2 regions of the Ferdinandcohnia sp. FSL W7-1320 genome follow, and region 2 is predicted to be linked to the other one. Evidence: riboswitches for the same ligand, from Rfam matches in the RefSeq annotation. Region 2 holds a riboswitch; the other holds the start of a gene.
The links. A riboswitch is a leader RNA that binds a small molecule or an ion and turns the genes downstream of it on or off. The one in region 2 is predicted to bind cyclic di-AMP.

Region 1: linked by a shared signal. The riboswitch ahead of NST91_RS20765 (cation:dicarboxylate symporter family transporter) and the one ahead of NST91_RS18325 (dicarboxylate/amino acid:cation symporter) in region 2 are both predicted to bind cyclic di-AMP.

What each region holds. Positions count from the first base shown of each region.
Region 1 is NZ_JBBPAM010000001.1:4,258,612-4,274,800, reverse strand. Features, by position in the region: gene NST91_RS20815 (spore germination protein) at 1-1,207, shown strand, start outside; gene NST91_RS20810 (Ger(x)C family spore germination protein) at 1,204-2,379, shown strand; gene NST91_RS20805 (GerAB/ArcD/ProY family transporter) at 2,404-3,513, shown strand; gene NST91_RS20800 (YczF family membrane protein) at 3,510-3,728, opposite strand; gene NST91_RS20795 (C40 family peptidase) at 4,330-5,427, opposite strand; gene NST91_RS20790 (protein YkzT) at 5,641-5,844, opposite strand; gene NST91_RS20785 (MBL fold metallo-hydrolase) at 6,076-6,924, opposite strand; gene NST91_RS20780 (DegV family protein) at 7,258-8,109, shown strand; gene NST91_RS20775 (AraC family transcriptional regulator) at 8,257-9,120, opposite strand; gene NST91_RS20770 (thiamine pyrophosphate-binding protein) at 9,339-10,973, shown strand; cyclic di-AMP (ydaO/yuaA leader) riboswitch at 11,093-11,249, shown strand; gene NST91_RS20765 (cation:dicarboxylate symporter family transporter) at 11,360-12,622, shown strand; gene NST91_RS20760 (LysM peptidoglycan-binding domain-containing protein) at 12,702-14,090, opposite strand; gene NST91_RS20755 (sugar-binding protein) at 14,310-15,317, shown strand; gene NST91_RS20750 (sensor histidine kinase) at 15,304-16,189, shown strand, end outside.
Region 2 is NZ_JBBPAM010000001.1:3,717,180-3,733,368, reverse strand. Features, by position in the region: gene NST91_RS18410 (CDP-glycerol glycerophosphotransferase family protein) at 1-827, shown strand, start outside; gene NST91_RS18405 (polysaccharide pyruvyl transferase family protein) at 926-2,044, shown strand; gene NST91_RS18400 (glycosyltransferase family protein) at 2,127-3,554, shown strand; gene NST91_RS18395 (cytidylyltransferase domain-containing protein) at 3,583-4,332, shown strand; gene pseG (UDP-2,4-diacetamido-2,4,6-trideoxy-beta-L-altropyranose hydrolase) at 4,329-5,417, shown strand; gene pseH (UDP-4-amino-4,6-dideoxy-N-acetyl-beta-L-altrosamine N-acetyltransferase) at 5,422-5,997, shown strand; gene NST91_RS18380 (formyl transferase) at 5,975-6,658, shown strand; gene NST91_RS18375 (PIG-L deacetylase family protein) at 6,655-7,350, shown strand; gene pseI (pseudaminic acid synthase) at 7,369-8,418, shown strand; gene yjzK (protein YjzK) at 8,983-9,210, shown strand; gene NST91_RS18360 (YjcZ family sporulation protein) at 9,312-9,449, shown strand; gene spoVIF (sporulation-specific transcription regulator SpoVIF) at 9,601-9,855, shown strand; gene NST91_RS18350 (hypothetical protein) at 9,994-10,236, shown strand; gene NST91_RS18345 (DUF421 domain-containing protein) at 10,249-10,923, opposite strand; gene NST91_RS18340 (GNAT family N-acetyltransferase) at 11,001-11,423, opposite strand; gene NST91_RS18335 (2'-5' RNA ligase family protein) at 11,431-11,946, opposite strand; gene NST91_RS18330 (alpha/beta hydrolase-fold protein) at 12,060-12,785, opposite strand; gene NST91_RS18325 (dicarboxylate/amino acid:cation symporter) at 12,897-14,126, opposite strand; cyclic di-AMP (ydaO/yuaA leader) riboswitch at 14,273-14,423, opposite strand; tRNA gene NST91_RS18320 (tRNA-Val) at 14,636-14,708, shown strand; gene NST91_RS18315 (DUF3231 family protein) at 14,844-15,854, shown strand; gene sstT (serine/threonine transporter SstT) at 15,925-16,189, opposite strand, start outside.

The DNA.
Region 1 (16,189 bases), 540 kb from region 2:
TGAATGGTTTCAGCTTATAGACAGTCTATTGTCAGGGGATACCATTATTTTAATAGATGGTAATCAAAAGGCAATAACAATAGCCACAAGGAAATTCCAGTCCCGCTCTATTAATGAACCTACTAGTCAAACGGTTATTAAAGGCCCAAAGGATAGTTTTACTGAAAATATGGGTACTAACATTTCATTAATACGATCTAGGATTCAAAATTCTAAATTAAGGCTCAAACAAACAAAAGTTGGTGATATAACAAAAACAGATGTTGGCATTATGTATATCGAGGGAATTGCAGATAAAGATATGGTTAAGGAAGTAATTTCTAGGGTCAAGAGGATTAAAATAGATAATGTACTTGATTCCAATTATATAGAAGGAGCGATAAAGGATCATAGAAATACAATCTTTCCACTCCTTCAAAATTCCGAACGGCCAGATGTTGTTGCAGGTAATCTATTGGAAGGCAAAATTGCTATATTCATACAGGGGACACCATTTGTACTAACTTTACCAGTGTATTTTGTGCAGTTTTTTCACTCTCCAGAAGATTATTATGAAAACAATGTATTTAGTTCATTTTTAAGATTGGTTCGTATAGGAACCTTCTTAGTAAATATGTATGCTTCTGCAATCTATCTTGCTCTAATAACGCATCATCACGGATTAATTCCTACGACATTGATGGTCACGTTGATGGCTCAAAGGGAAAGGGTTCCATTTCCGGCAATTATTGAATTATTACTAATGGAGCTAGCATTTGAAGTTTTAAGAGAAGCTGGGGTACGAATGCCTAGAGCCATTGGACCAGCTGTCTCCATTGTTGGAGCACTAATTTTAGGACAAGCAGCTGTCGAAGCAGGTTTTGTATCGGCGGCAATAGTCATCATCGTTGCCACGTCTGCAATTAGTAGTTTTACCTTACCTTATACAAGTGTTGTAAATGTTGCTAGAGGGTTACGCTTTATTTTAATATTCTGTTCTGCTTTTATAGGCTTTTATGGAATACTATTATTTACTCTATGTATCTTATTGCATCTTTGTAGTTTACGATCGTTCGGTGTACCGTATTTTGCTCCTTTTTCACCACTTAGGATTGGTGCGCAAAAGGATAGTTTAATCCGCTTCCCAATTCATTCCTTATTTATGAGGCAGTCAAAAGTAGAACAATCAAATGAGATGCAAACAAATACGAGTAGGGGTCAAAAATGAAGAAAATCTGTAAGATACTTTTAATTATGATGCTGCTAACTGGATGCTCGAACTACAGGGAACTAAATGAATTAGGACTTATCGTAGCTATGGGAATAGACCCTGCTAAAAATATGGAAAATGGTTATCGGATTACTTTTCAAGTGATAAATCCTAGTCAATTGTCTCCAACAGGTTCTACTTCAGGATTACCAATTACAAATTATACAGTCGAATCAAATACTTTAGTTGATGCCTATCGAATCGCGTCTAATATCATACCAAGAGAAAATGATGTCTCACATCTTTCTTTAGTAGTTATTAGTGAATCCGTAGCAAGGAAGGGTTTAAAACTTTTGCTTGATCCTTTTGTACGTGGAAAACAAACTAGAACTACATTTCCAGTTTTTATTGCTAGAGGAGACTCAGCAGAAAACATTTTAGGAGTAGTTGAACCACTTGAGTCAAATCCAACAAAAAGTATTAAAAGTACGAGTGAAAACAATCAAACGATGTATGGCCTTGCTAAAATTACACCTATACACGAAGCCATTTCTTCTATATCAAGTGAGGGTAAAGAACTTCTATTAACAGGAATTCAACTAAATAAGGAGTTAACATCTAGTAACCAAACTGACAATTTAAATAATATCAAGCCTGCTCTAATAGAAGTAAGCGGATTAGCCATTTTTAAGAAAGATAAGTTAGTGGGTTGGTATGACGGGGAACTTGCTCGAACAGCACACTTGATTCTTTCAGAAGTAGAGAGTTCGTCATTTCTGGTACCCTGTGGTGAAGGTGACCATATTACGTTTACGGCCAAAAGAAGTAACAGTAAGATCAACACAGTTTTAAAGCCGACTCCAACATTACGAGTAGATGTAGGGTTAACGAATGAAATTTCGGAAACAAGCTGTTATTTGGATTTTAGTAACGCGCAAGTTTTAGACAGAGTAGAGAAAGATTTAGAAAAAAAAATAAAGGAAGAAATAGAGAATACAATTAAAATCTCACAGGACCAAGGTACAGATGTATTTGGATTTGGTAACAAATTAAATAAGGAAAATCCAAATTATTGGAAAAAACATAAGAAGGAGTGGGATTCAATATACTCTGATGCAAAAATTGAGGTTCATGTAAACGCAACACTTATTGATTCAGGACTTTCATCTAAACCGTATCAAATTAGGTAGTGAAAAATAAGGAGATGAATCGTTTTGCCCAATGTTAAAATTGATGGTTTTCAATTATTTTCAATCATTGTGCTTTTTTTGTTTGGAACTACAATTTTCTTAAATATAGGAAGTGGTGCAAGGGAAGATGCTTGGATTGTAACACTTATTTCACCTGTTGCAGGAATGATATTATTTACAATTTACTATCGACTGTACAAGTATTATCCGGATTTACCTTTAACGGAATACATAAAAAAGATAATGGGCAAATACGTTGGAAGTATCATAAGTTATTTTTATATCATTTATTTTATTTATATAGCATCAAGAGTGTTACGCGATATGGAAGAATTATTAAGCAGTTCTCCATATACAAGAACATCTCTCATAACTCTAGGAATTTCTATGTTGTTTGTCTTAATTTACGCTATAAATCTTGGTTTTGAGGTAATCTCTAGGGTAATACTCATCAGTTTTTTTATTATAGGAATGGCTCTATTTATAATGAACATTTTGTTCGTAATCAATGGTTATATTATTCATCTCGAGAACATAAAACCAATACTTGCAGAAGGCTGGAAGCCAATATTTAAAGAGTTACCCTTATCTACTATGGTTCCGTACGGAGAATTAATTACTCTTTCAATGATCCTGCCATTTATAAATAAGCATACTAAAATATTGAAAGTTGGAATAATGGCGATTGGTGTTGCAGGTCTTTACTTAACATTAAACATACTTATTTTAATATCTATTTTGGGAACGGAAACTCTTTCAAGTGCTACATCGCCAGCATTAACAGCTGTTGGATATATTAATATTGCAGGGTTTATCCAGCGTCTAGATACGTTTATCATCATACTAGTTGTGATCTTGGGATTTGTAAAAGTATCATTGTTTTTCTTTTGTGCTGTAATTGGAATGAATAATTTGTTCAAGATTAAACAAAATACGTTATCGACCTTTTCAATTGGGGCAGTAATTTTCTTATCCTCTATTTTGATTGCACCAAGTTACCAAACTCACATAGATGAGGGTTTGAAAACGGTCCCATATGTACTGCATTTACCATTTCAAATTGTCATCCCGATACTTTTATTTATTTTGGTAACAATTAAGGAGAAGGTAACACGAAATACATCTTTAAATTAAGGTTTTTTCTTTCCGCGAAAATATGAGAATAATAACAATAGATATGTCATGATGAAAATAATGATTAGAAAATAATCTTCCCCTTTAGCTACAATTAATAAATTCTTGAGACTATACCAAGCTTCGTATAGGCTGTGGCCCTGATAGACGTCTACAAGAACAATAAGAGCTATTGTACTAACAAATATAGATAAAAGAACAATTAACTTACGCATACATTCACCCACACAAAATTCGAAATATGACTTTAATTACTAGGTTTAACATATATAAACTATCATAAACGAGTGAATTCAATATTTTTAATAAGGCGGTTAATGGAAGAAGTACATAAGTTGTTAGTAAAGCACAATACCTAAGGAAAACTAGGATATTGTATGCTAAGTAGTTTAGTTATTGTAGGAAAATCACAAATAGCATTATAAATAGAGTGCTATTAGCAATGGTTTTAGCACTCTGTTGGAAAAAAATTGATGGTAACATTATTTCTTATTAGTTGTGCTGTGAATTTTTAGACCATATGAGGAAGATGAATATAAAATGACTATAAAATTACTGCAAACTAACAGTATAATTGAACAATATAGGAGTGTAGCCTTTCACATTCAATATGATGCAAAGAATAAGAAACGGGTTTGGAACAATTTATCCATAAAACTCTTGATATGTGGCCCTCCGGTGAAGACACGTCTTGTTAATTTGAATAAATAATAAATTTGACCCTGTTCTCGCGCTCCTCAAGTTTTGGATGAGGCTTTTTTTTTACAAACCTACTAAAAAGGAAGTCCATCCCTGAGAATGAACTTCCTCTTGTATTTAATAAAACCTCTTAAAGCTTTCAAAATGTTTTTTCCAATAAGAGTCATTTACATTCGAAATGACAACTCCGTCATTTGAAGCATGAATGAATTGGTTGTTTCCAAGATAAATCCCGACATGAGAGATACCAGATTTATAGGTTCCCTGGAAGAATACTAAGTCTCCAACTTTAGGTGTATTAACATAATAAGAGCGCATATGGTAACCCTCGCTTGAATAACGAAGGGTATCTAATCCTGCTGACTTATATGCATAGTATATGAATCCACTGCAGTCAAATCCATTAGGTGTAGATCCACCCCATGAATAGCTGATTCCCAATTGGTTTTTAGCTACTTTAATCAACTGATCTACGTTATAGCTACTATTATTTGATGGGGTTTCAACTGTAGGAGTTTCTACTTTTTCCCCATCACCAATCGTAAGCTTTTGGCCAATGTAGATCATATCTGATTTCAAGTTGTTCCATTTTCTAAGGTTTGGAACTGTCACTTTATATTCAATTGCAATTCTTGATAGAGTATCGCCTGACTTAACTGTATAAACAGTAGCGGATTGAACTTTTTCTTCTTGAGGTTGCTCTGTTTTTTCCGTAGTAGTGTTGTTTGGTTTCTCCGGAGTAGAGTTACTTGGTTCCTCAGAAGAAGTAGGTTTACTTACAACAAACACGTTTCCTGGGAAGATAAGAGTAGAATTCAAGTTATTCCACTTCATTAGTTCATTAATTGAAATCTTATGTTTCACGGCAATACCACTTAGTGTATCACCAGATCTAACCGTATATGTAGTTGCCTTCGATGTACTAGGCTTTTGGGTTTCTTTTTCATTTGTAGGTTGCGTGTTATTGCTGCCTGAATTATTGTTGGTAGTTATTTCTGTCTTAAGGACTTGATTTGGGAAAATAAGATCGCTGTTTAAACTATTTAAGGACTTCAATTGTGAAACGGTAAGATCATGTTTTTGAGCAATCTTCCACAGTGAATCACCACTCTGAACTTTGTACGTGCTTGCTGCCTCAGCCTCTTCCGCAGCAAATAGTGCAGAGGCAATGACTGCAGTCGTAGTCACGGACATATATAATTTCTTTTTACCCAACTCTTGGACCTCCTCATTATTCTATTATTCTAGTTAATAATTATACTATAGAAATGTCTAGGTATGTAGATTAATGTGGAAATAGAGGAATAGTTATCCATTATAATAAGGTGTTTTGCCATAATTGCTCATTCTCTGTCGATGATATAAAAAATAAGCTTGCAGTAATTTAAATACTGCAAGCTTTGTTTATGGATGAAATATTGTCTATGATTAATAACCGTATTCCCAGTCGATTGTTTCTTCATACCAAACGACTTTATCGATGGGGTCAAATTGAACTTCTTTGTCATTTATGGTACATTTTATATTTTTACAATCTTCGAGACTTACTAGATCTTCGTATACATCATGCTCAACGTTTTCTAATACTGTTAGAGAGTGGTCTTTATTGATTAATAATGCTGTACCTTTCATTACCTAGCACCTTCCTTGGAAGATTATTTTCAAACTACTTACAGTATATCTCGAATAAGTAGTTTGAAAATACATTTGTGAAAAGGTTCACATTTCCTTCATATTTCTGTTTGAAATGTTGTAACAATTAAATTCAATTATGAAGATAGAGGAGAAGAATGGTCAATTCCAATACAAATAAATAAATAAATAAACCCCAAGGTAAATAATCACCACGGGGTTACTGTCATGTTACACATACCCATTCACAAAGTATGTGATAATTTCTAAATCATCTTCCGTTAACTCACGTTGAAAATACGAGGCCATCTCTGTTTTGATTTTTTCAAGATTTCCTTTATGTTTCTCAGTCAATAAGACACTAGTCTTTAGTAGTGTTACAAAAGAAGAAAATTCACCCTTAGTTAGTGGTCCTGGATGATGAGAGAGGAAATAGATATCTGCATCGTATTTTTCGATTTTCTCTAGAAGTTTACCCATTTTTTTGATCGTATAGTGCCATTTTTCTGCGTACAGATTTGCATAGAGGCAATCACCGAGAATGATCGTTTTTTCCTCAGCAATGTAGAGGAGATTTGAATCAGCTGAATGGTCTCCACCAATATGTTCGATGATGCAGGTAAGCCCACCGAGATTCAGTTTTATTTGCCCTTCAAAAATAATTGTGGGATTCGGTATGATTATATCTCGATCATTTCGAAGCTCAAGTTTAATCGCGTCTGCACAAAACGGAATCTCAATCCCTGCTTCAACACGTTCATCCAATTCCTTGTCTTCCCATGATAGTTTCTGCAGTTCTCTAATTTTTTCATAGGTCATGTTATTTGCGATTGAGGGCATGTCCATTTCATTCAAACCAAATATATGATCCCAATGCCAATGAGTAAGAGCGAGTATATCTCCGGTGACATGATAGGAAGCTAATTGCTCTTTGAAAAGTTTAGCATGATTAGAAGAGTTTCCAGCATCAATTAACAATGTCTGGTCGTCCCCCACAATCGCTACCAAAATCGGACGGTCTGTTTGTTGAACTGGAGGCAGGTAGAAGAGACGATTGGAAAGCTTTTGCAATGTTTGCATGTGTATGAACTCCTTCAAGATTGTATGTACCGTTCATTATATCCTATTTGTAGAGGGGATAAAATTGAGACTTTATAAAGTCACAGTGACGCCCCGAAACGGCTCGAAGTTTGTCGAGAGTTTATAGATAAACTTCAATCAACTTTCAGTACTTGTTTTCACTTCTTCTTCACAAGAATCAAGCCTCACTAATGCGTAACCTTCTATTTTCAAGCCACATTGCTTTATTTCTACTTAAAAAAATTCTGTAAAACGCTTTCGTATAATGTATAGTTGGTTTAGGTACGATGGTTAACAACCGACCCATAATGGGAGATGAGAGGGGAATAATAATTGGGTAGAATTATTTTAACTACGGAAAGTGGCGCGGATTTACCTTTGGATTGGACGAGCAAACACTCTGTTCAAGTGGTTCCGATGCACGTTATCATGGGTGATAAGGATTATTTAGATGGGGCGTTGCCGGTAGAGGATATATTTGATTATTATGAGCGAACCAAGAAAATCCCCTCCACAACTGCAACAAATGTTTATGAATATGAGGAATTCTTTAAACAGATAAAAACGGACTTTCCCGGTTGTGTCATTATCCATATAGGTTATACGTCTAAGGCATCTTCTTCCTTCCAAAATGCCATTATTGCAACGAAAGAGTTAAATGATATTTTTCTAATTGATGCATTGAACGTTACGGGAGGACTAGCTGCTATTGTGATGTATGCAGTAGATATAGTAGCAAAAGAACCTACGATTGATCCTGAACAGTTAGTCAAAAAAATCGAAGCGATCGTCCCGAAATCTAGGTTGGCTTTTGTTCCTGGCAGTCTAGAGTTTTTAAAAGCGGGTGGAAGAGTAAGTAACCTAGCTTATCTCGGAGGTGCTTTGTTGAAAATTAAGCCATGTATCGAATTAATAGATGGAAAACTCACATCTACTAAGAAGTATCGCGGGAATATGAGTACCGTCACGGAAAAACTGATCCAAGACTACATAAATCAATACGACATTGATAAAGGTCAAATTTATTTAGTATACTCCCTTGGCCTAGATGAAAAGATTAAGGAAAGAATGACCGATGTCGCAAAAGAACATGGATTTGAAAATATCAGTTGGATACAGGCCGGCGCCATGATCTCCACCCATGCTGGACCAGGCGGATTTGGAATTGCAGGCTTGGAGAGATAGAATTTGAAGTCACAGTGACGCCCAGAAGATTGTCGATGGTTTATAAAGCGGATGGGTGCCGCCACCTCCCGACAAAAGGGAGGTGGAAAAAATGACAACCTATTAAGCAATATCTATAGCATTTCAATTAATTTTCAGTGCTTGTTTTCATTTCTTCCTCACCGGAATCCAAACCTCACTATATGCGTACCCTACTTTGTCTTTATTCATTTTTGTGAACGAAAAAGAAGGGACATTAATGACCTCGTAATCGGAAGAGGGAAGCCATTCTGAATAGGTTTTGGCCATGGTTTCTTGTAGTGTTGATGGGAAGGGTCCTTCATTTGGAAAGATTGCCCATGTACATGCTTCGACTGGTACTATGTCTAATCGGTCACTTACTTGATTTTCCGTTGTTAACACACCAATCATGTGGGTTAAATCGCCTTCTTCTTTTATGAAATTAGCGTCAGCGTGGTAAGAGGCATTCACAATTTCATAAGGATCTATATTTTGAAGGGAATGCATTTCTTCTTTTTGTTCGTCCGTTATGCTTTGTGCAAGCTTTACAATCTCATTATTCACGCCTTCAAATTGCATTGGGACCCGTTTGCTTACACCAACTAAATTAAATGCAGGTTTATCTTCAATTCTAAATTCCATAGATGTTCCTCCTTTAACAGTTATTACGAATGAAAGTTTGGGAAACGATTTGCTTATTCCAGTTTTAATTACATCCGATGGTAAAAAACCACTCCATTTTTTAAATGCTCTAGTAAAGCCGTCGACTGATTGATACCCATATTTAAATGCAACATCTGTAACTTTATCACCATGTAATAAATCCTTGTTTGCCTCTGACAATTTTCTGTTTTTAATATATTCACTTAGCGTCAGCCCTGAAAGATAAAAAAAGATCTTTCTAAAGTGATAATCGGATACCCCGGCATATTCAGAAATTCTTTCAAGAGATAGGTCATCAGTTAAACGATTTTCGATATAATCGATCACTTGGTTTAATTCCTTTAACAATGTATCCCTCCTTTTCATGTCTTCATAATAGCAAAGCAATTTATATAATACTCGACATTTTTAACATAAAATATATCGGTTTACTGACAGATATTCAAACGAAGATGTAATGAAAAATATGTTGGACTGTTGATGGATGATTAAAAACATGCTCTGAATAGTAGACCTCAGTAATTGGAAAGGTAAGGGATAAAGTAATTTTAGGAGGGGTTTGTAGCGTGATTTCAGAGTCTAATCAATCAACAAAGGAAACTGTTGCAAGTCTTATGTTAAAGCAACTTGGGATGTGGGGAGTTAAAAGGATCTATGGGGTTGTCGGTGATGCCATTATTGGGTTTATGGATGAACTAGCAAAGCAGAATTCAATACAATTTATAGCGGTGAAACATGAATCGGTTGCCGCCATGATGGCTTCAGCTGAGGCAAAGTTAACGGGTAAGCTTGGCGTTTGTCTTGCAACGATGGGACCTGGTTTAGGAAACTTACTCAATGGTTTAGGGGACGCTTTTCTGGACAAGGCACCCGTATTGGCTATTACTGGTCAGGCTCCCACTCAAAAAATTGGGACAGACTATAAGCAGTATCTTAATCAACAAGAATTAATAAAACCACTCGCAGAATATACGTCTTTGCTCGCACACCCTGACGCCATTATAGATGTTTTAACAAAAGCGATGAAAACATCACTTGATAAAGGGGCTGTTACTCATCTATCGATTCCAAAAGATCTTTTTTCAATGAATTCGACTGCAAAAATTCAGCGGGAACCAAAAATGATACAGACTGCCACATCTATAGATGAACAAGATATCACAGAGGTTGTTGAATTAATGAAAAACGCAAAAAAACCAATGATTTTAGCAGGCCTTGGGGCAATACATGTTGTAAATGAAGTAGAGAAACTAGCAGAACTTTGGGGAGCGGGTATCCTTGTAAGTTTAGGTGCAAAAGGGGTGTTTCCTCAATCCTGTACGCACTTTTTAGGAGGAATTGGACAAGGGGGAAACCCTCATGCTAAAGATCTTTTTCAAGAGTCAGATGTTGTTTTAGTAGTAGGGAACTTGTGGTGGCCGGAAGGATATGTTCCAGAGCATGCGAAGGTGATTCAAATTGATGTTGCGAAAGAGAATATTGGGAAAGGTATACCTGTTGAGTTAGGTATTGTAGGTTCAGCTGAAATGCTTGTCCCACTGTTAACGAAACATCTTCATAGCGTTTCACAAAATCAAACTTGGGTAACAAACATCCAAAAGACAAAAGAAACATGGGATACTCAAAACGAGCAAGAAGGATTACAATCTTCACAACCGCTCCATCCTTCAAGAATTGTTAGAGCTATTGAAAATACTGTTCAAAACGATGCAATTATTACTCTAGATACGGGTGATGTAACTGTTTGGTTCAATCGTAATTTTCGCTCAACTAAACAACAAATCATCTTTTCAGGAGAATGGCGAACAATGGGATTTGGTTTACCTGCCGCTCTTTCAGCAAAACTGTGCTTCCCGGAGAAGCAAGTGGTTGCAGTCGTTGGGGATGGCGGGATTGAAATGACTTTAGCCGATTTATTAACGGCCATCCGATATAACTTAAATATTACAGTCATCATTTTCAATAATCATGCGTTACAAATGGAACGCGATAAAATGATAGCCAGCGGAAGCGTTCAAAAGGATGTGGATTTAACGAATCCTGACTTTGTAAAAATAGCCGAAGCTTGCTCGTGGAAAGGCTATTCAATCAGAGAAGATAGTGAATTAGAAGCTACCTTAAAAAAAGCATTATTACATAATGGGCCAGTATTGATAGAGGTTGAAACTGCGCCAATTTTTCATCCGGAAACAAAGAGCTGACCTTGGAAAGCTGGTCCCGCCCCACTGGAGTGTTAACGCTTTAGATAATCAGGGGTGGGACCCACAACTGGAAATGATCAATAGTTTACTAGAATAATATTTTAGTATAAAATCAGAGTAGTACATTATTGCTAAATCTTTTTCTAGAGCGGGGGACCCAAATTATTCATGCGGAATTTTTTTTTCGCTATTGGTGAGTTCTTAAATAGAAGGGGCTTATTGTTTCCCTTAGTCCTAACCTGAAAGCTAACCTCGTAAGCAATTAAGAGGAAACAGTATGGTAGAATAGTGAATCGGCAACAGCCGTTTATTTGTTATCTTATCTTTCTATATGTTTCCCTAACCTGAGTAATCAGAATCACATTATTAAGAAGGTGGGGTAATTTATGAAAAAATTCAAGTTAAGTTTAGCAAGTCAAATTTTGATCGGTCTTATTTTAGGTATTATCGTTGGTGGGATTTTCTACGGAAGTGAAACTGCTCAAACCTTTCTACAGCCATTCGGAGATCTTTTCTTACGTTTAATTAAAATGATTGTTGTACCAATTGTTCTTTCAAGTATCATCGTTGCGATAGCTGGCGTTGGTGATTTAAAATCAGTTGGTAAATTAGGTGCTAAATCCCTGACATATTTTATTGGAATGACCTTGGTTGCAATTGCAGTCGGCCTTATTTCTGCAAATTTATTCCAACCAGGTGCTGGTCTTGTAATGGAGCAGTTAGAACAAACTGATATCTCAGGTTATGTAGAAACATCAGAAGCGCAAGAAGGAAAATCTATTACAGATACACTCCTTCATATTGTTCCAACAAATCCGTTCCAAGCTATGGTTGAAGGAGATATGCTGGCAACTATTTTCTTTGCAGTTGTATTCGGTCTTGGAATTGCAGCTATTGGTGAAAAAGGAAAACCGGTTTTACGTTTCTTTGAGGGTATGGCAAATGCCATGTTTTATGTGACAAATTTATTTATGAAATATGCTCCGGTTGGTGTTTTTGCATTAATTGGTGTAACTATTTCAAAATATGGATTTGAATCACTTATTCCATTAGGCAAGCTAGCCATTACTGTTTATGGAACAATGATTTTCTTTGTAGTAGTTATTTTAGGATTATTGGCTAAATTTATTGGTTTAAATATTTTTAAATTATTGAAGATGATTAAGGAAGAGTTAATCCTTGCTTTTTCAACATCCAGTTCTGAAACCGTACTTCCGAGGATTATGGATAAAATGGAAAAGGCGGGAAGTCCTAAGCACATAGCAACTTTCGTTATACCAACAGGTTATTCTTTTAATTTGGATGGATCTGTTTTATACCAGGCCATAGCGTCTTTATTTATCGCCCAAATGTATGGAATTCACTTGAGCATTGGGGAACAAATCATGCTAATGCTAATATTAATGGTAACATCTAAAGGCATGGCTGGAGTACCTGGGGTATCCTTTGTAGTGCTATTAGCGACGTTTAGTACAATTGGTTTACCGGCTGAAGGATTGGCTTTTATTGCTGGTATTGACCGTATTCTAGATATGGGACGTACTGCGGTTAACGTCGTAGGTAACTCATTGGCAGCTCTAGTTGTAGCTAAATGGGAAGGCAAATATAACCCACCTACTGAAGTTGAAGCTGTTCAACAAGCATCGTAAATATGTGATATTAAGTAAGCACATTCCTAAAGGAGTGTGCTTGTTTTTGGTTTGGGACAAGGGACCTGTCCCTGTGTCCCTAAAAGGCAAATACGTGGTTTCCTATTGTGGTTGAAACGGTACGACTTCTCAGATAGGAGCTCGATGTTTTGTCAGGGTTGTAAAAGAATAATGCTCCATTCGTTGGATCCTCACCATTAAGTGCCCGTTTTGCAGCTTCTCTATGTTGGTCGTTAGGGGTTGCAGTAAGTAACGCACCATTTTCTGCTGGTGTAAATTGATAGTAACCGTAGCTTTTTTCAAACAAGACATCTTTTATGTTATTAGGAAATAAGGGACTATTTACACGATTCACAATTACAGCACCAACAGCAATCTGTCCCTCTAAAGATTCACCTCTTGCTTCACTGTGTATCATTTTCGCAAGCCATTCCACTTCTGCCTGGTTAACTACTTTCTGTTGTTCTGCAGCGAATGATGTTTCGTTTTGAACCGGAGCAGGGGCACTTGAAACACCTGAAGGAATCGTCAACGTTTGTCCAATCTGCAAACTATCCGAAGATAGATTGTTTGCCTTTTTAATCCCATCCACAGTTGTGCCGCTACGAGTAGCAATACTATATAACGTATCACCTGAAACAACCTGATAGGTAGTTTGATTGGTTTGAGTAGGAGTGGACATACCGCCGGAAGGAATCGTTAACGTCTGTCCAATCTGTAAAAAATCCGAAGATAGATTATTGGCCTTTTTAATTCCATCGATAGTTGTCCCGTTACGACTAGCGATACTATATAACGTATCACCGGAAACAACTTGATGTGTAGTTTGCTTTGTTTGAGTAGGAGTGGACGCACTGTCAGAAGGAATCGTCAACGTTTGACCGATCTGCAAAAAATCCGAAGATAGATTATTGGCCTTTTTGAGCATATCCACGGTTGTGCCATTACGTGTGGCAATACTATATAACGTATCACCGGGAACAACCTGATGTGTAGTTACATTGGTTTGAGCAGGAATATCAGTAATTCCAACAGGAATTGTCAAAATTTGTCCAATCTGTAATGAATCTGAAGAAAGATTATTTACGCTCTTAATTGCATCAACGGTTGTTCCATTAGCTTGAGCAATACTATATAGTGTATCGCCAGCAACTACAGTATGGGATAAAGTCTTCGAGTGTGTCTTTTTCCCAGTTGCGTCAGCTGCAGAGGCTTGAGTTGCAGGCAATGTACCAACACCTATGGCTGATAATAACATTCCACCAGCCATGATCTTAACGGTTTTAACCTTCAATGCAGGAAGAATGTTTTTTATAAAATGAACAGCTTTCCTTTCTATATCAGCCTCTTCCACTAGGGATGAGACTCCTAACTCAGAAGAGTATTCTGTTAAGTTCTCATCGAGGTATAAGATCACTTCAATTCCGTCTTCTGTTTCGTTTAGTTTATATCGTGAAAAACCATCCACCTATTTCACCATCCATTTGTTCTTTTCTACCTATTACTATCCCCAAGTTCTTCATTTTTACAAATTCAAATAATGTAATTGTGAGGAGGTAAAAAGCAGTTCGAAGATCGTCACGAATCTTCGACATGAGTATAAGAACGGATAGAATGCATTAGAATGTCGAAATATGCTATTTTAGTACATAATGACTCTTATATAGTCAATATTCAAGGGGGCAACATGAAGAGGATACGTTTGATCTATAGTTTATTAATTATCTCTTTTATAACAGCTTTAGGTTTTTCCATTTACTTTTATGAACATGTGCAAACGATTAATCAAGAAATGGAAAAGGTTTATTCTCCAGAAGTAACTTTACCAAAGTATCATTTTGTATTAATAGTGGAGGAGATGGAACATGAGTATTGGCAATTAATTGGTGAAGGAGCAAAGGATGCCGGTCAAAAGTATGATGTATTAGTGGAGTATATTGGGCCTGAAAGATCAAATACAGAAGAGCAATTGAAACTCTTTGACAAAGCAATTAAATCAAAAGTGGATGGTATTATCGTCCAAGGCCTTAACGAAAATTTTACCGACATGATAAATAAAGCAGAGCGTCAAGAAATTCCAGTTGTAACGATTGATACAGACTCTCCCGAAAGTATGAGGCATGCATACATTGGTTCAGATAATTACATGGCTGGCCAATTAGCAGGGAAAGCGTTGGTTGAAGATACGAATGGCCTAGCAACTGTCGGTATCATAACCGGCAGTTTGGACAACCCTCATCACCTAGAACGTTTAAAGGGATTTAAAGATGTCGTGGAGCAAGAAGAAGATATAAAAATTGTTGCGGTTGAAGAGTCAAAAATTACAAGGGTGGATGTAGAAGAAAAGGCGTACAACATATTAACGGAACATGAAAATATTACTGCCTTTTTTGGAACGAGTTCTTACAATGGGATTGGAATTGTGTCTGCTGCTAATTCTTTACAAAGGGAAAATGATATGTATGTCATTACTTTTGATACAATCGATGAAAATATGGAATTATTAAAGAACGGGGATATTGGAGCAATTGTGGAACAGCATCCTTTCGAAATGGGATACTTAAGTGTGGAAAAAATGATAGACATTATGAATGGCAAACAGACTAAAGAAATTACTCATACTAATTCATCAATTATTCGTAAAACTTCTTTAGATATTGAAGAAACAATGGTGGTTCCTAATGATAAAAATTAGAACAAAGTTACTTATTTATTTTGCAACCATCTTATTGTTAATTGTAATTTTGTTTGTTGTACGTGAGCAGAGTAATCAAAGCATTATGGAACTTCATAATGAGAACGATGAGTATTTGTTTCTATTAAATGATATTGCGAAAATGACGAATCAAACATTTGAAACGTTACAAATATACGTATACGAACCGCTACCTGAGAACCTGATTGATTATCAAGAAAGTAAGGAGCAACTAGTAAAACTGCAACAAAGGTTTAAGGATATTGAAAAGGAAAGTATTACGAAAAAAAATTATATAAATATCATGACCAGTTTACTTGAACAAACAGATAAGACAGTAGTTGCAGTAGAAAAAAATGACATTGAGGCCTACTCACTGTATATTAGTGAGGCGAATGATACATCTAGCTATATTCACGAAGAAACACTTAGTTTGATAAACAATGAGCTTAGCAATTATAAAGCAATAGATAAGTTATTAGATAAAAAGATTACTTATATGAAGAAGATGGCGATATCCATTCTAGTTGTGATTATCCTCTTAAGCATCTTATTTGCATTATGGTTTTCCAATGGGATAACAAGCACCATCGAAAGACTTTCTTTAGCAGCTAAAGAAATATCTGCTAGACGATATATGGGAGAGGATGTTGTCGTTTCAACAAAGGATGAACTTTGGTTTTTAACAAAGACATTTAATGAAATGAAAAGGAATATTCAAGAATCAATGAGTGAGATAGAAGAAAAGGCTAGGATGGGACAATTACTGAAAGAAATGGAATTAAAAAGCTTACAAAACCAAATTAATCCCCATTTCCTTTTTAATACACTAAACACAATTTCTAAGACATCCCTTATCGAGGGAGCGGAGA
Region 2 (16,189 bases):
ATAGGATTGAAATTACAGGTCATCCACGTTTTGATAGGATCTTCACCCATCATCCCATTTCTAGAAGCAATTTTCTGAGTAAATTTAATATTTATCCAAATAAAAAGATTGTCTTAATTGCAACTAATGCCATTCAAAATAAAGCAGTACTTCAATTGCTTGTAGAAAAACTAATGCTTAATCCAAATATCGAAATCATTCTAAAACCCCATCCAAAGGAAATTTTAAGGAACAAAATAAAACAATATCAACAAATAGCCTCGATTTCTAAATCTGTTCATTTAAGTACCAAAATGGAATTAAATGATTTACTAGAAAATGTTGATGTAGTTGTTCAACAGTTATCGACTGTTGCAATAGAAGCTATGTTGTTTAACAAACCAGTATTCTTTATGAAAGATCGCACGAATTACAATATGGATGATCAGTATTACTTTGAGAAAATTGGTGAATCTGCTTATGAAAATCCTGAAGATTTAGCAGAAAAGATAAACGAATATTTTCGGTCAGAATTATACAGAAAAATATATATACAAAAGCTTCGAGAGTTTAAAAATTACTCCTATCCGGAAATGTTTGCTGGCAAGAATATCGCAAACACCGTTTATAAACTAACTGGAACTTTCCCATATCAAGCACCTGAGTCAAATTTTGAAGGGAAGTTAATAAAAGATTCGAATAACAGAATCTATTTAATCGAAAATGGAATGAAACGATCCATACATTCTAATGTATTAAATTCAATTACAAAACCGCAAGAAATCTTGTTGGTCAAAGAAAGCAAAATCTCAAGGATACCGCATGGATTGAAAATCCAATCGTTATAAGTCCAATCAATTTTATAAGTAGAAGAATAGGATGGTTAAGAAATATCTTAATCGTTAAGGGAGTCTATGAATATTTTCACAATTAAGGAGGGAATGAATTGTCGTATTTAATTCTTTCAACTTATCCTGGTACAGGTTCAAAGAATTCAGGAGATGATTTGATAGGTAAAAGCCTTGTAAATTTATTAGCAAAAATAAAAGGAAACGATATTGATTACGATATTGTGAGTTTACCTGATCAAGGAGTTGAAGCAATAAAAGACTTTTCAAAATATAAAGCCGTGCTTGCACCAGGATTAAGACCAACATTAAACGGGAGTAAAGTTGCACCAAAGAATCGAACACAATTTCTAGAAAATGCCCCAAAAATGGGTATTCCCATATATGCAATAGGAGCTGGCTGGAGTACTTATCCAGGTACTATCAAACAGTCCACCCATCTTAAACTTGATGAAGAGGAGAAGAGACATTTAATACAATATTTTGGTGCAACAAATGAAGCGAATAATGCAGGTTTGATTTCATGTAGAGATATAACGACTGAAAATCTACTACGAAATAATGGGATAAACTGTTATGGAACCACTGGGGACTGTGCATTATTTGATTATGATTTAATTGGGACGAAACCAGTCCTTCCAAAGAAGATAAAAAAAGTAGCCATCTCTATGCCACATATTAAAAGTCATTGGCAAATGGCGTATTCGTTAGCGCTTAAAATAAAGAGAGAGTTTTCTTGTGAGGTATATCTTACATTTCATGGTTATCGTGGTAGATTTGAAAAACTTATAAATCCAAGTTGGAATAGAGAATTGGTGAATATCGTAGATTTATCAGGCGGGGCTGAGAAGTTAGCATTTTACGATGAAATCGATATTCACATTGGATTTAGACTCCATGCACATATCTGGTTTCTTAGAACTAGAAAACCAAGCTTATTAATTGCTGAAGACGGCAGGGGATATGGTCATTTGGCTACAGTAAATGGTTTGGGATATTCAGCTGCTTCAAAAATGGCTATACAACAAGCAGACCAAATGATAACAGTAGATCATGAAATGGTGAAAGAAATGAGAAAAACAAATCCATCTTATAGAGCAATTAAGATGTTTAAAGAAGAAATAAAAAATGGCTATCCAATAACTAAAAATACCTTGACTGCAGTTGATAATCTTTGGACAACAAAATTCAGGCCATTGTTAGAGCTACTTCCATAGCTATTGTTCAATAAAGTGTTTAGCATAGTATGAAAGTTAGTTACTTTCATATTGGAATATTAAAATATAAAGGGGGGTAATAATGGACACCTATAAACGAAACTATTGGTCTTTATACCTTGATTTTATTGATAGTTTCAAAGGATTAACGTATAAAGGAATCTCACTACCTTATTTATTTCATTTTCGAAGTCTCATTAGAAAAAATAAAGAACTGGTAAATGCGTTACACGAAGAGTCTTTTGGCAAGTATTTAAAGAACACTGTTCAAAGCACGGGAGAGGTTCAATCTATATTCGATTCATTTATTAACTTGCATAAAAGAGAGAATACAATGAGTAGAAAAGGTGGAAAAGTCGTATTACATGATGTTGCAAATTTATTACGTTTTCCGAAGCAAACCATAAATCAGCATTTTAATCCTTCCAATACGATTATGCTAAAGGATAGAAAAATGATAACAACAAGCACAAATGATAATAATGAATCTTATGGTCTGCCTGTCTATTATTTGAATCAATTCCTCGAAAAGAGTGGAGTACAAACAGAAATTGTTAAAAATACTCAATATGCAAAAAAAATAATCAACACATATAATAAACATCCACTATTTAGTGATACGGGGTTTCAACAGGTATTATTCAATCAAATTGAGAAAACCATAAAACTTATCAATGGATCAAGAAAGTTTTTGAACAGTGTTCCTACAACCTGTATCATATTTGCTTCAACTCATTATCCAGAAAGTCGAACATTAGCACTTGTTGCAGCAGAGAAGGGAATTCCAACAATCTGTATGCAGCATGGTATTATTTCAAGTGAATTTGGGTATTTTCCTCAAATAGCAACAGTTAATGCTGTTTATGGGAATTTTGAAGTTGAGTGGTATAGGCAAATGGGGGTAAATGATCAGTCCGTTGAAATTATTGGGCATCCCCGATTTGATTTGATTTTCCGATCTCCTTCGATTTCTAAGAATCAGTTTCAGGAAAGTATAGGTCTAGATCCAGAAAAGAAAACGATATTAATGATTGTTAGAGGTGAGAAAGGTATTGATAGGTGGAGGGATTTTATTCAATACCTCTTGAGAAAAACGGATGTAAATATTATTATCAAGGACTATCCTAGTACAAAACCCTATAAACTAACGAAAGAGTCTTCTTCTGTTTTTCCATCAATGAATATCGAACTTTATGATATTCTCCAATATGTTGACGTGGTAGTCACGTATCATTCAACTGTAGGGTTAGAAGCTATGTTAGCTGATCGCCCCGCTTTTGTTCTTAACAATGAGTTTTCTGCACCTTCAGGTTACTTTAATGCATTAGAGAAATTGATCCAAGAAGATCCCGTATTACTTGCAAAGCAGGTTATAAATTATTTAAATGGCAAACTTGTAAATTATGAACAAAGGAAAAGAATGGAGTTTTTATCGTATGCCTATTCTCTGGATACGACGTCGGGAGAGCGATTAAAACATTTAGTGAATAAATTAACGAATAATGAATAATTAATTATGAATTTCAAAGGTGATTTTAATGAAAATAGTAGCTATTATTCAGGCTAGGATGGGATCCACGAGGCTACCAGGAAAAGTTTTAAAAAAAGTATTAGGAAAAACATTATTAGAATATCAAATTGAACGAGTAAAAAAGTCGAAAATAATCGACAACATTGTAGTGGCCACAACGACAAAGAAAAGCGACCAGGCAATTATTGATTTGTGTGAGCAGTTATCAATCGATTATATCCGTGGGTCTGAAGAAGATGTGTTATCACGTTATTATGATGCAGCATTGGAATCGAAGGCCGATATTATCATAAGGATAACTTCAGATTGTCCATTGATTAGTCCAAGTATAATAGATCAAATCATCACTACATTTCTACAAAACTCTCCAAGGTATGATTATGTTTCAAATACGATTGAAAGAACGTATCCTAGAGGATTTGATACCGAGGTTTTTTCCTTTAATGCGCTCGAACAGTCGTATAGGCAAGGCATCGAACATCTATATCGGGAGCATGTCACCACTTATATTCTCAGAAACCCTACCCAGTTTCAAATAAAAAATGTTAAATACAAGAGTGATTTAAGTAAATACCGTCTTACAGTTGATACGGAAGAGGACTATGAGTTAATAAGAAACATTATAGAAATTCTTTATCCTAAGAATCCTAATTTTGATCTAGAAGATATAACCCGTTTATTAGAAAAAAGAAATGATTTATTTCTTCTTAATGCTCATATCCAACAAAAAAGTGATGGAGAGAAAAAACCAGAATGAATGTATTTATTCGTGTAGACGCTTCGTTTGAAATAGGGACAGGGCATGTGATGAGGTGCTTAACTCTAGCAGAGCAATTAAATGAACATGGTGCAAAAATTACATTTATTTGTCGGAAACATGAAGGAAATCTTTGTGACTATATACAAAGTAAGGGGTTCCCAGTAATTGTTTTGCCAAGAAAAGATGCAAAATACATTCGAGGGCATGTCTTACATGCCGATTGGCTAAAAGTATCTCAAAAAGAAGATGCAGCCGAAACAATTTGCTTTATCAAAGATAAACGTGTTGATCTATTAGTAATTGATCATTATGCACTTGATATTGAATGGGAAAAAGAGTTAATACCTTATGTAAAGCGTATTATGGTAATTGATGATTTAGCGGATCGAAAACATAAATGTCACTTTCTATTAGATCAGAATTTCTACGAGGATATGGATACGAGATACAATGCGTTAGTACCAGACAATTGTGAAACATTTTTAGGGCCAGAATTTGCAATATTGCGAAAAGAGTTTTTGGATAGGAAAGACTGTTTAAGAGAAAGAAATGGTCAGATCCGCCGTATTCTAATTTTCTTTGGAGGTATTGACCCTACAAACGAAACATTGAAGGCGATAAACGCTATTATGGCATTATCTCGAGAGGATATTATGGTTGATGTTGTAGTAGGTAGTAATAACGAAAACAAAGAAAATCTAAAGGCTATTTGCAATAAAAGTAAAAATATTATATTTCATCTTCAGGTGAATAATATGGCTGAATTGATGAATCAAGCTGATTTGTGTATTGGAGCAGGGGGAACAGCAACTTGGGAAAGATGTGTAATGGGATTACCTACAATTTTAATCTCGATTGCAAAGAATCAAGAATTAATCGCGTCTACATTAAGCAAACGTAAGATCGTTTGCTATTTAGGTTCAAAAGAGCAGGTTACTGAAAAATGTATTACTTCAACACTTGAATCTTTATTAGTTACCCCAGATCAATTAATACAAATGGAAAAGTTATCTAAAGACCTACTGAAGAATGAAAATGATAATTTCCACTCTCTTATTCATGCAATTTGTGAAAGGAATTAAAAGGATGAAGTACAAATTACAATTTCTAACTTCCGAATATTTAGATACCATATTGTCATGGCGTAATCAAGATCGAATTAGAAAAAATATGTACAATGAAAAAATCATTACGATGGAAGAACATCAACAATGGATTCAACATATCCTTCAATCCAAAAACGATGTTTATTTATTATTTTTTATGGATGATATTCCAACGGGATTGGTTTACTTTAATAGAATTAACTATAAGCATGAGCATTGCTATTGGGGGTTTTATCTTGGTAGGGATGATGCGGCTAAAGGGTCGGGGACGATAATGGCAACCTTAGCTTTTGACTACGCCTATAAAAAACTGAAGATGAACAAAATTTATGGGGAGATACTAGCATACAATCTTGCCAGTGTGAAGTTCCATGAAAAATTAGGTTTCAAACAAGAAGGTTTATTTAAGGGTCACATAAAAAAGGATGATAAATTTATAGATGTATATACGTATGGTCTCTTAAATAAAGATTGGTATGAATTCCAACGACCTTTTATTTTGAATGATTTAGTACGTAAAGGGATTGATGTATGTGAAGATAGCTGTAGTTGCTAATCACGAACGATATCACTCGGTTTTTCAAGAATTAACTAATGAGTTAGAACATGAAGTTTATTGGATAGATAAGAAGGAAGACTTGCAAAAGGAAAGATTACTCGAAATGAATCCAAGATATGTCTTCTTTCTTCATTGGTCTTATATCATTCCCTCCGAAATATACAATCACTTTGAAAGTGTTATTTTCCACATGACAGACGTTCCATTTGGAAGAGGAGGGAGCCCATTACAAAATTTGATTAGTCGAGGTATTTATGAAACAAAAATTACTGCATTGAAGTGTGAAAAGGATTTAGATGCTGGGCCAGTATATATGAAGAAACCATTATCGTTATTTGGCAATGCGGAAGAGATATACGTGCGTGCGGCCAAAACGATAAAAGATATGATTATTAATATCATTGAACATCAGCCTACCCCTATAAAGCAGGAAGGAGAGCCGGTCTTATTTCAAAGAAGAAAGCCTAAAGATGGGGATATTAGCCAATTAAAAACAATAGAACAAGTTTTTGATTATATAAGGATGCTAGATGCAGATGGCTATCCAAAAGCTTTTATAGAAATAGGGGAATTTCGATTAGAGTTTGAAAGATGTTCTTTAAAACCTGATCATATACATGCAGATGTAAAAATAAGAAAAAGGAAGGATGTTACATGAACAAGAAAGTATTAGTGATTGCAGCACACCCTGATGACGAGGTATTGGGGTGTGGGGGAACTATCGCAAGGCATGTTAAGGAGGGTGATAAAGTTCATACTGTTATTCTCGCCGAAGGTATTACAAGTAGAGATAAATCAAGAGATCGAAACGCGCATAAAGAAGAATTATCTGAATTAGGTTCTGCAGCAAAAAGGGCGAATGAAATTCTAGGTGTACACTCCCTGAAATTAATAGACTTACCGGATAATCGTTTAGATTCACTAAATCGTTTAGATCTTATCAAAATAGTTGAAGAGCTAATAGATGAGATTAAACCCAATATTATATATACGCACCATATAGGCGATGTTAATATTGATCACCGCCGCATTCATGAAGCTGTAATTACAGCCTGCCGGCCTTTTCCTCAAAATCACTTTGTCGAAGAACTTTTATTTTTTGAAACAGCCTCCAGCACGGAGTGGATGACAGCAGGTTCAGCACCTCCATTTGTACCTAATTGGTATGTAGATATTACAGATACTTTGTCTCTAAAACTAAAATCCTTGGAGGCTTATGATTATGAAATGAGAGAATGGCCACATGCTCGTTCTATAAAAGCATTAGAATACCAAGCCTATTGGCGAGGTGCGAATATAGGTAAACAAGCGGCTGAAGCTTTCCTATTAGGACGAAAAATTCAATCTTAACAGAAAGGGAAGGTCTTTATGAAGGAGATAAATTTAGGAGGGAGATTAGTTGGGTCCACGCATTCTCCGTTCATTATTGCAGAAATGTCTGGAAACCATAATCAATCATTAGAGCGAGCATTAAAGATTGTTGAGGCAGCTGCAAAGTCTGGCGTACATGCTTTGAAAATTCAAACGTATACTGCAGACACAATGACACTTAATGTTGAAAACAGTGATTTTTATATAAATGATTCAGACAGCATTTGGAACGGAAATTCATTATACAGTCTGTATCAACAGGCATATACCCCCTGGGAGTGGCATAAGCCAATTTTTGAAAAGTGTAAAGAGTTGGGTATTATTCCGTTTAGTACTCCGTTCGATGAAACTGCAGTGGACTTTTTGGAAGGATTAGGTGTCCCATTTTATAAAATCGCATCGTTTGAAATCAGTGATATACCGCTGATAAAAAAGGTAGCTTCAACAGGTAAACCTATGATCGTCTCAACAGGTTTAGCAACTGTAGCAGAAATTGAAGAGGCAGTGAGAGTAGCAAGAGAAGCGGGATGTGAAGATATTATTTTGTTAAAATGCACAAGTTCGTATCCAGCATCACCTAAAAATACAAATATAAATACGATACCTCATTTAAAAGAATTATTTCAATGTCAGGTAGGACTGTCAGATCATACCTTGGGAATTGGTGTAGCTGTTGCAAGTGTTGCATTAGGTGCTACGGTTATTGAAAAACATTTCACATTGAATCGAAGCGATGGTGGGGTAGATTCTGTATTTTCAATTGAACCAGAGGAGATGGAGTTACTTGTCATTGAGACAGCAAGAGCTTGGCAGTCACTAGGAGAAATAACGTATGGACCAACGAATCATGAAATACCCTCAAAAAAATATCGTCGTTCACTATATATTACAAAAGATATGAAAACTGGTGATGTCTTCACTTCTGAAAACCTAAAATCGATTAGACCTGGTTTTGGATTACATCCAAGGTACTATGAGAATTTATTAGGGAAAAAAATTTCAAAAGACACAAAACGTGGGACACCATTAACATGGGAACTTTTATAAAAACAGATATTGATAGACAAGAAAAAACAGGCTGATTAGTCTGTTTTTTTATATAAAGAAACATTAAATTAATTAGTAATACAAATCTATTAAAAATCTATGAATACTAGAAAATTGGGGGTCGTAATTGGACAAACACCGCTTAAAAAACTATCTCAACTTTTCTTACATTAATTTATAGTAATTAAGGTGGTTAGTAAAATGTTTGGATTTTCAATGGTTCAATTTATAAGGAATTATGGTTCCAAAATGGTCAAAAGCCCCAGAAAAAACCAATAAATTTAAATCGCCCATTTACATGGACACCCTGTTTTTTGCACAAAACACTCGAAAAGTTATCAATGAAACCTAAGAAAATATAAAAAGAAACAGAATAAAAAATATATTCCGGAAGATATAAAAAAGATTTACTAAAAGGTGAGATAAATGGAAAGGTATTGATTTTAAATACCTATGGTGCAGGTTGTATTAACGCACATAACGCAATTAAGTAAATCGAACGATAAAAACAGGCTCAGGTAGCCTGTTTTTAGCATTTTATATAGTACTTGGAGGTGTAGCGTTATGAGCAAATTTGAAAAAGAGATCGAACGTTTTGTTGCGGATTACTACAAAGACCATGATGAAGCGAAGGCAAAATTAGATAAATGGGCTTCAGAAAACGAAAAGGGGTTAAGGAAGTTAGATACTGAGGCTAGTAAATTTGAAAAACAGTTTGAATCAAGAATGGAAAAACTTGATCAATGGTTTTCTAAAAAACAACAAGAGTTAGAGAAAAACATAGAGGGATAAGGACCCTGAAATTCCGCGTTTGCCCTGTGTTCCTGTCCTCACCAAAACACACTTAGTAACATATTTTATAATGTACTCTTTTTAAGAGGAGGTGCAAAAATATGGGCTACGGATTCGGTGGTTGCGGCTTTGGCGGCTACGGTTATGGCGGTGGCGGATATGGCTACGGTAGTACATTTGTATTAATCGTAGTATTATTCATCCTATTAATTATTGTAGGTGCTTCTTTCTATAACTAATATCAACATTCCCCCAAATTGAGGTACGAGTCAAACGACTCGTACTTTCTCCATTTATTACCCGAAATAATGAATTTAGGTTTTACCCCGCGACATGCACCACTTTTAGGCGGGGGTCATACGATATAACACAAAGTAAGGAGGCTTCAAAATGGACAATAACTTTTTTAAGAATATCGAAAAGAAAACAGGCGTAAATATGCAGGATGTATTCCAGTTAGCAAACTCTTTGCAAAATGCGAATTTTAAGGATGAAAACACAGTTCGCTCTGTAATTAGAAAGGTTTCACAAATTGCAAATAAGCCGGTAAACAAACAGCTTGAAGACAAAATTGTTAATAGCATTGTAAATGGCGACCAAAAAATGGACTTTAACACTATTTCAAAAATGATTAATAAAAAGTAAGCGTGTGGTCTGGCGAAATTGCCAGGCCTTTTCTGATACGACCCTTATAAATACAGGAGATACTTCGAAAATTTTAATATATAACATAATGTAAATGCTCGATACATAAAACTAATGAAAAAGGATGGAGGGCAAAACATGGGATATATATTACCAATTAATAATGAACAATATACTCAATATGTACATCGGACTACAATCTATAAAACAAACCAAATTAAGTTAAATCCAGTAAATCCAATGTCATTAAATATGAATCAGCAAATGCATGGCTTAAACCATGTTGAACGTAAAGCAATGACAAAAAAACAAAGCCAATATATTGAAAATATTCGTTCTCAATATACTGGCAAAGGGCTGCTTTACAACGAGTCTATATGAAAAATAGGAAGGTTAAAATTCTTGAACGTACAGGCCTTCCTCTTCATGCCATTCTGCAATAAGCAAATCCTTATACGTGGCTACCCCCTGGTTTTTCAATTCCGAATGTAGCCATGCCTCAGTAAATCCACTTTCCTCTAGGTTTTCTTGAATTAATATGCCATCACTTACTAATGTAATAGGGAGACGAACCTTCTGTTCCGCCATATTATAATCTTGGCGTGTGGGTGGGTCATATTTAGATTTTTTTAGGACGCTAATGGAGCCATCTGTTTCTAAAATTGCATACTCTACTTCTCTAATTGAAAAAACATCCTTCGCCCGAAGAAGATGCTGTAATTGGTTGATATCAAGTTTGTTTTTCTTTAAATGTTCTTTAATTATCTTTCCTTGATGAATAATAATTGTTGGCTTTCCCTCAAGAAAAGGCCTAGTCCTTCGAACTTTCTGAGTTATTAATTCAATTACATAAATTAATACTCCCCATACAATAATGGAAAATAGTATTTGTAATACGCCAATTTTTTGATCATAAACCGCATTTCCAACTAATTCACCAAGTACTAAGGCAGAGATAAAATTAAAAGGTGTAATTTGTGTAATTTGTGTTTTACCTAATATTTTTGTAAGAACCAGTAATCCTAACAGACCAACTACTAAATCAAATGCAATTCTAAAAAATTCCAACTCATTCACCTCTCTATGGTAGAATGAGCAGGTTTACCCTTTTTTATCCATGAAAAAAAGGATGTCATTCGACATCCTTATATTTCCTTAACCATTGTGACATGAGGAATTCCAGCATCCATAAAAAGACCAGATACGGTTTCATAACCAAGCTTTTTATAGAAGTTTTCTGCATGCGTTTGAGCATTGAGCTTTAATTTTGAAATGCCTTGCTCTCTAGCGATGTCCTCCATCTTATGCATAATCAAATTCCCTGCACCTTTTTTTCGATGTGAAGCAAGAACACAGATACGCTCCACTTTGCCGTACTCGTCAACAACGCGGAAACGGCCAGCTCCTACAGGCTCATTATGATCATAAAGGACAACGTGTGTTGCCTCATCTTCAAATTGGTCAATCTCTTCTTCAAGAGGTACTTTTTGTTCATCAACGAAAACTACTTTTCTTATTGTGTAGGCATCGTCTTTTTCATTGTTGTTCGTTACAATTCTTGCTTCCATAATGTCATTAATTTTCCTTTCCTAAACGAAATGTTTCGTAAACGGTCCAAGAACCATTTTCTAACTGATAGAGGAGGTGGAAACGGTCAATTTGCTCTTCGTGATCCATTTTTAACATACGTAACTGACCATACACATCTGAATGTTCATCGCTAGATAGTTTTTGCCCAATTGTAATATGTGGCACAAATGCATATTCAGGTTCTCCAGCAAAATAGCCAGAGTGTAAGGCATTATGTAATGTCTGTAATTCTTCATTTGGATCTACTTTTAAATAAATTACATTGTTTACAGGAGAAAACGAACTCACCTTTAACACATTTAATTTAAATGAATCTACCTGTTTAGCTACCGCTGCTAATTCCCTTGTAATATCCACAATCTCATGATCGGATGCTTCGAATGTGTTTTTTAGTGTGATATGCGGTGGGATTAATGCATAATGCGGGTCATACCGTTTACGATATGAATTCGCGATGTCTTGAAGTTTTTTGGATGGGAAGATAACAATGCCGTATTTCATTTTATTGCCCTCCTATAGTTTTAAATTTCAAAAAGTGAAGTACCAAATGTTGTAAACGAAAAATAATAATATAATTATATCAAATATTTGAAAATGATAGAATAAAAAAACGGCTATTTGAGCATTTTTGAAAGTGCCCTTGGTAAGTCAGGCTGCCAGTATTTCCACGTGTGATTACCGTTAAATTCTTCATAGAAATAGGAAAAACCTTTGCTCACAATGAGCTTATGTAATTTTCGGTTTGGCGTTAAAAAATCCTCAATATTACCCTTTGTTGTTTTCACCTCGGTTTCACCTGTCCCGATTATATGATATAAGTCAAGGAGATATGGGTCTGCAAAACTTTCAACCTGTAACAGAACATGATCATTTACAAGGGGAGATTGCATGATCACCTTTCCAAAAGTATGTGGGTATTCAAGTGCTGTTAGTAGTGAAATCGTCGCCGCCAGAGAATCCCCGATTAATGCACGTCCTTGTCCCATTTGATAGGTCGGGAACTCTTGATCAAGAAATGGGACAAGTTCTTCCCCTAAGAAACGCTTATACAAATCATGCTGCTCACCATCTGGGTGATATTTCTTACGGCGGTCTGCAACGCTTTTATAAGGAACTCCAACAATTATGGTATTGCTTATTTCACTTGTTTCAATTAGCTTATCCGCAACTCTCGCAACCCTGCCTAGATTAAAGTAATCGCGCCCGTCCTGAGCAATGAGTACATTATATTTATATAGAGGGGAGAAGGTAGCAGGCAAATAAACGATAAGCTCAAGTTCTTCATTTAAAATCTTACTATGTATAGTCATTTCCCTAACAGTACCTTTATTAATCGTCATCTTTTTAAACCTCCAAACATTCGATCAATTATGTTGCATCACTATTATAACGCTTGAAAAATAGGAAAGCGACAGGAAAAACTCCCTGTCGCTTTCGGTACAAATTAAAAATTAAGCTGCTGCTTCATCCATATGTTTCTTTTCAGATTCTGCAACATATACAGCACACGCAGCATCACCTGTGATATTGATGGCTGTACGTGTCATATCAAGTAAACGATCAATACCAATAATTAAACCGATACCTTCTGGTGGTAAACCAACTTGATTTAGAACCATTGCTAGCATGATTAAACCAACACCAGGAACACCAGCAGTACCTACACTAGCAAGTACAGCCGTTAAGATAACCATAATAATTTGAGTAAAAGTTAGGTCAAATCCGTATACCTGTGCAATGAAAATGGTGGCTACACCTTGCATAATAGCTGTACCATCCATATTGATAGTCGCACCTAATGGTTGAACAAAGCTACTAATTGGTTCAGGAACCTTAAGATTTTTCTGTGCAGTTTCCATTGATATAGGGAGTGTAGCATTACTACTTGACGTACTAAAAGCAACTGTCATCGCAGGCGCAAAACCTTTGAAAAACTCAATAGGGTTTCGTTTTGCCAATAATGCAATCGTGCCACCATAAGTAATGGCTGCGTGAATAAGTAGAGTGGCAAGTACAATTAGGAAGTATGCAAGCATTGCTTTTATTGCAGCATACCCTTGGCCACCAATAGCTGTTGCAATTAATCCGAATGTACCATAAGGAGCCGTCTTCATAACAAGATTAACAAGATACATTAATACTTCATTTGCTTGTTCGAATAAATTTACAATACCTTTCGTTTTTTCGCCTAACACGGTAAGAGCAAAACCTATAAAAATTGCAAATGCAATAATTTGAAGCATATTACCATCTGTCATTGACGTGAATGGATTTGTCGGGATAATTCCAATTAAGGTTTCCATGAATGGAGGAGCTTCAGTAGCCCCATCATAAGTAGCCCCTTGCGTATCAAAAGCTCCACCAGCACCAGGTTTGAAAATGGAAGCAAGAGCGATGGCAATTGTAATCGCTATCGTTGTAGTTGCTAAAAAATATGTTATCGTTTTGGCACCAATTCTTCCAAGCTTCTTTGGATCACCAAGGCCAGTAACTCCTAGAGTAATAGATACCAAGACTATTGGAACAACAAGCATTTTAATTAAATTCAAGAAAATTTGACCCAATGGAACGAATACCCACGTATTTGCATATTCAAAAACAGTAGGTGATGTTAAATTCAAAATAAGACCTACAATCGCACCAAGACCTAAACCTAATAAAATCTTCTTAGTTAATGACATAAAAAACCTCCTCTAAGTTGTATTGAAAGTGTTTTCTTTTTTTGGCAAAACAAATGGGAATGCGCATGTCGAAGAACAGCATTCTTTTCGTAAGACACAAAAAACCACGAGAGTGTGGCTCGTGGCTTATCGATAAAATTGCGCAACAATGCTCTCTCCAAATGCTTACGAGGTTAGCTGTCGGATTCGGATGAAGAGTATCTCCTACCTTTATAAAAAAGGATTCACCCCGTGTGCTCTTTTGCACGTTTATGGTTCCCCCGTTTCCCAAAAATGGGAATTCAGCGACTATTAAATTGTACTTTGCCTTGATATTATATTTATACAAATAAAATGAATATATGTCAATAATAACATATATTTATGGTTTTTACGATGTTAATATTTTCATAGGAAAATAGTGAACGACAAATAGCAAAAACCACAAAATTATGTATTCACGATAAAATGACTAGAATTTAATTGACAAACACTCAAAACGGATGTATATTATGAATTATTCATATAGTGATTCCGTAGCTCAGCTGGGAGAGCACTACCTTGACAGGGTAGGGGTCGGAGGTTCGAGCCCTCTCGGAATCATCATGAGATCACTTGAGTTTTCTCAAGTGATTTTTTTGCGTTTATTTTTAGACTTTGGATAATAATTATAATAATTTTATCCGTTTTTGGAGAAATTATCCTTGTTAGGACTAGACTGGGAGGTTGTTCGTTCACATGGAGGATAAAAACAAGATTCGTCTAACAGCTGCGGAGATGTCGAGCTTATGGACACAATACATAAACGATACGTTAGCTGAATGTGTTAATTTGTATTTTTTAGATAAAGTTGAAGATGAGGAAGTACGTCCAATTATTGAATATACACTGGAAGCATCTAAAGAAAACCAAAAAATTGTACGTGAAATTTTTGAAAAAGAAGAATTTCCTATCCCATTAGGATTTACAGAACAGGATGTAGATTTTAAAGCTCCTAGACTATTTTCTGATACTTTCGTATTAATGTACCTAAGGCAAATGTCTATTCTCGGAATGGCAGGTAGTAGTGGAGCACTGGGCCTTGCGACACGGCCCGATGTAATTGCTTTTCATAAGCGGGTATTAAATTTAGGTGTTGAATTGCAGGACCAAACACGTGAATTAATGTTAAAACAAGGAATATATGTAAGACCTCCGTATATATCTATTCCCGACAAGGTTGATTTTGTAGAGAAACAGCATTTTTTAGCTGGTTTCATGGGGAAGAAAAGAGCACTAACCTCTATTGAAATTAGTCATTTATTTTTAAATATACAGACCAATGCGATTGGTAAGGTACTGATGACAGGATTTGCACAAACTGCAAAAGGTGATGATGTAAAAAAATTCTTAGTAAGAGGAAAGAAACTTTCGCAAAAATATATAGAACTTTTTAGCGACTTTTTAATCAAAGAGGATCTTCCTGCTCCAATGAGTTGGGATTCAGCTGTTACAGATAGTAATGCGAGTGTTTTCTCTGATAAACTTATTATGTTTCATGTGTCAGCAATGATTGCAGCGGGTATTGGGAATTTCGGAATGGCCATGGCGGCTAGTCCAAGGAGAGATATAGGATTTAGATATGCATCATTAATTCCAGAAATTTCGATGTACGCTGAGGATGGGGCAAATATTATGATTAAACATGGGTGGTTGGAGGAGCCTCCACAAACAGATAACAGAGAAAAAATTATTAAAAAACAATCTTGATAAAAAAAGACAAAGAGAACGTATCAGTCCCTTTGTCTTATTGTGTTTATTAATATGTTTAAATAAAGGATTAAGCCGACTTAACCGTAACATTCTTCTTTTCTTTACGTTTCTTAGCATATTCAGCAGTTGCAGTGAAAAGTACGTCCGATGATGAGTTAAGAGCAGTTTCACAAGAGTCTTGTAGGACACCGATGATGAAACCAACTGCAACGACTTGCATGGCAACATCGTTCGGAATTCCGAATAAGCTTGACGCTAAAGGAATAAGTAAAAGTGACCCACCGGCAACACCAGATGCACCTGCTGCTGAAATTGCTGATAAGACGCTAAGA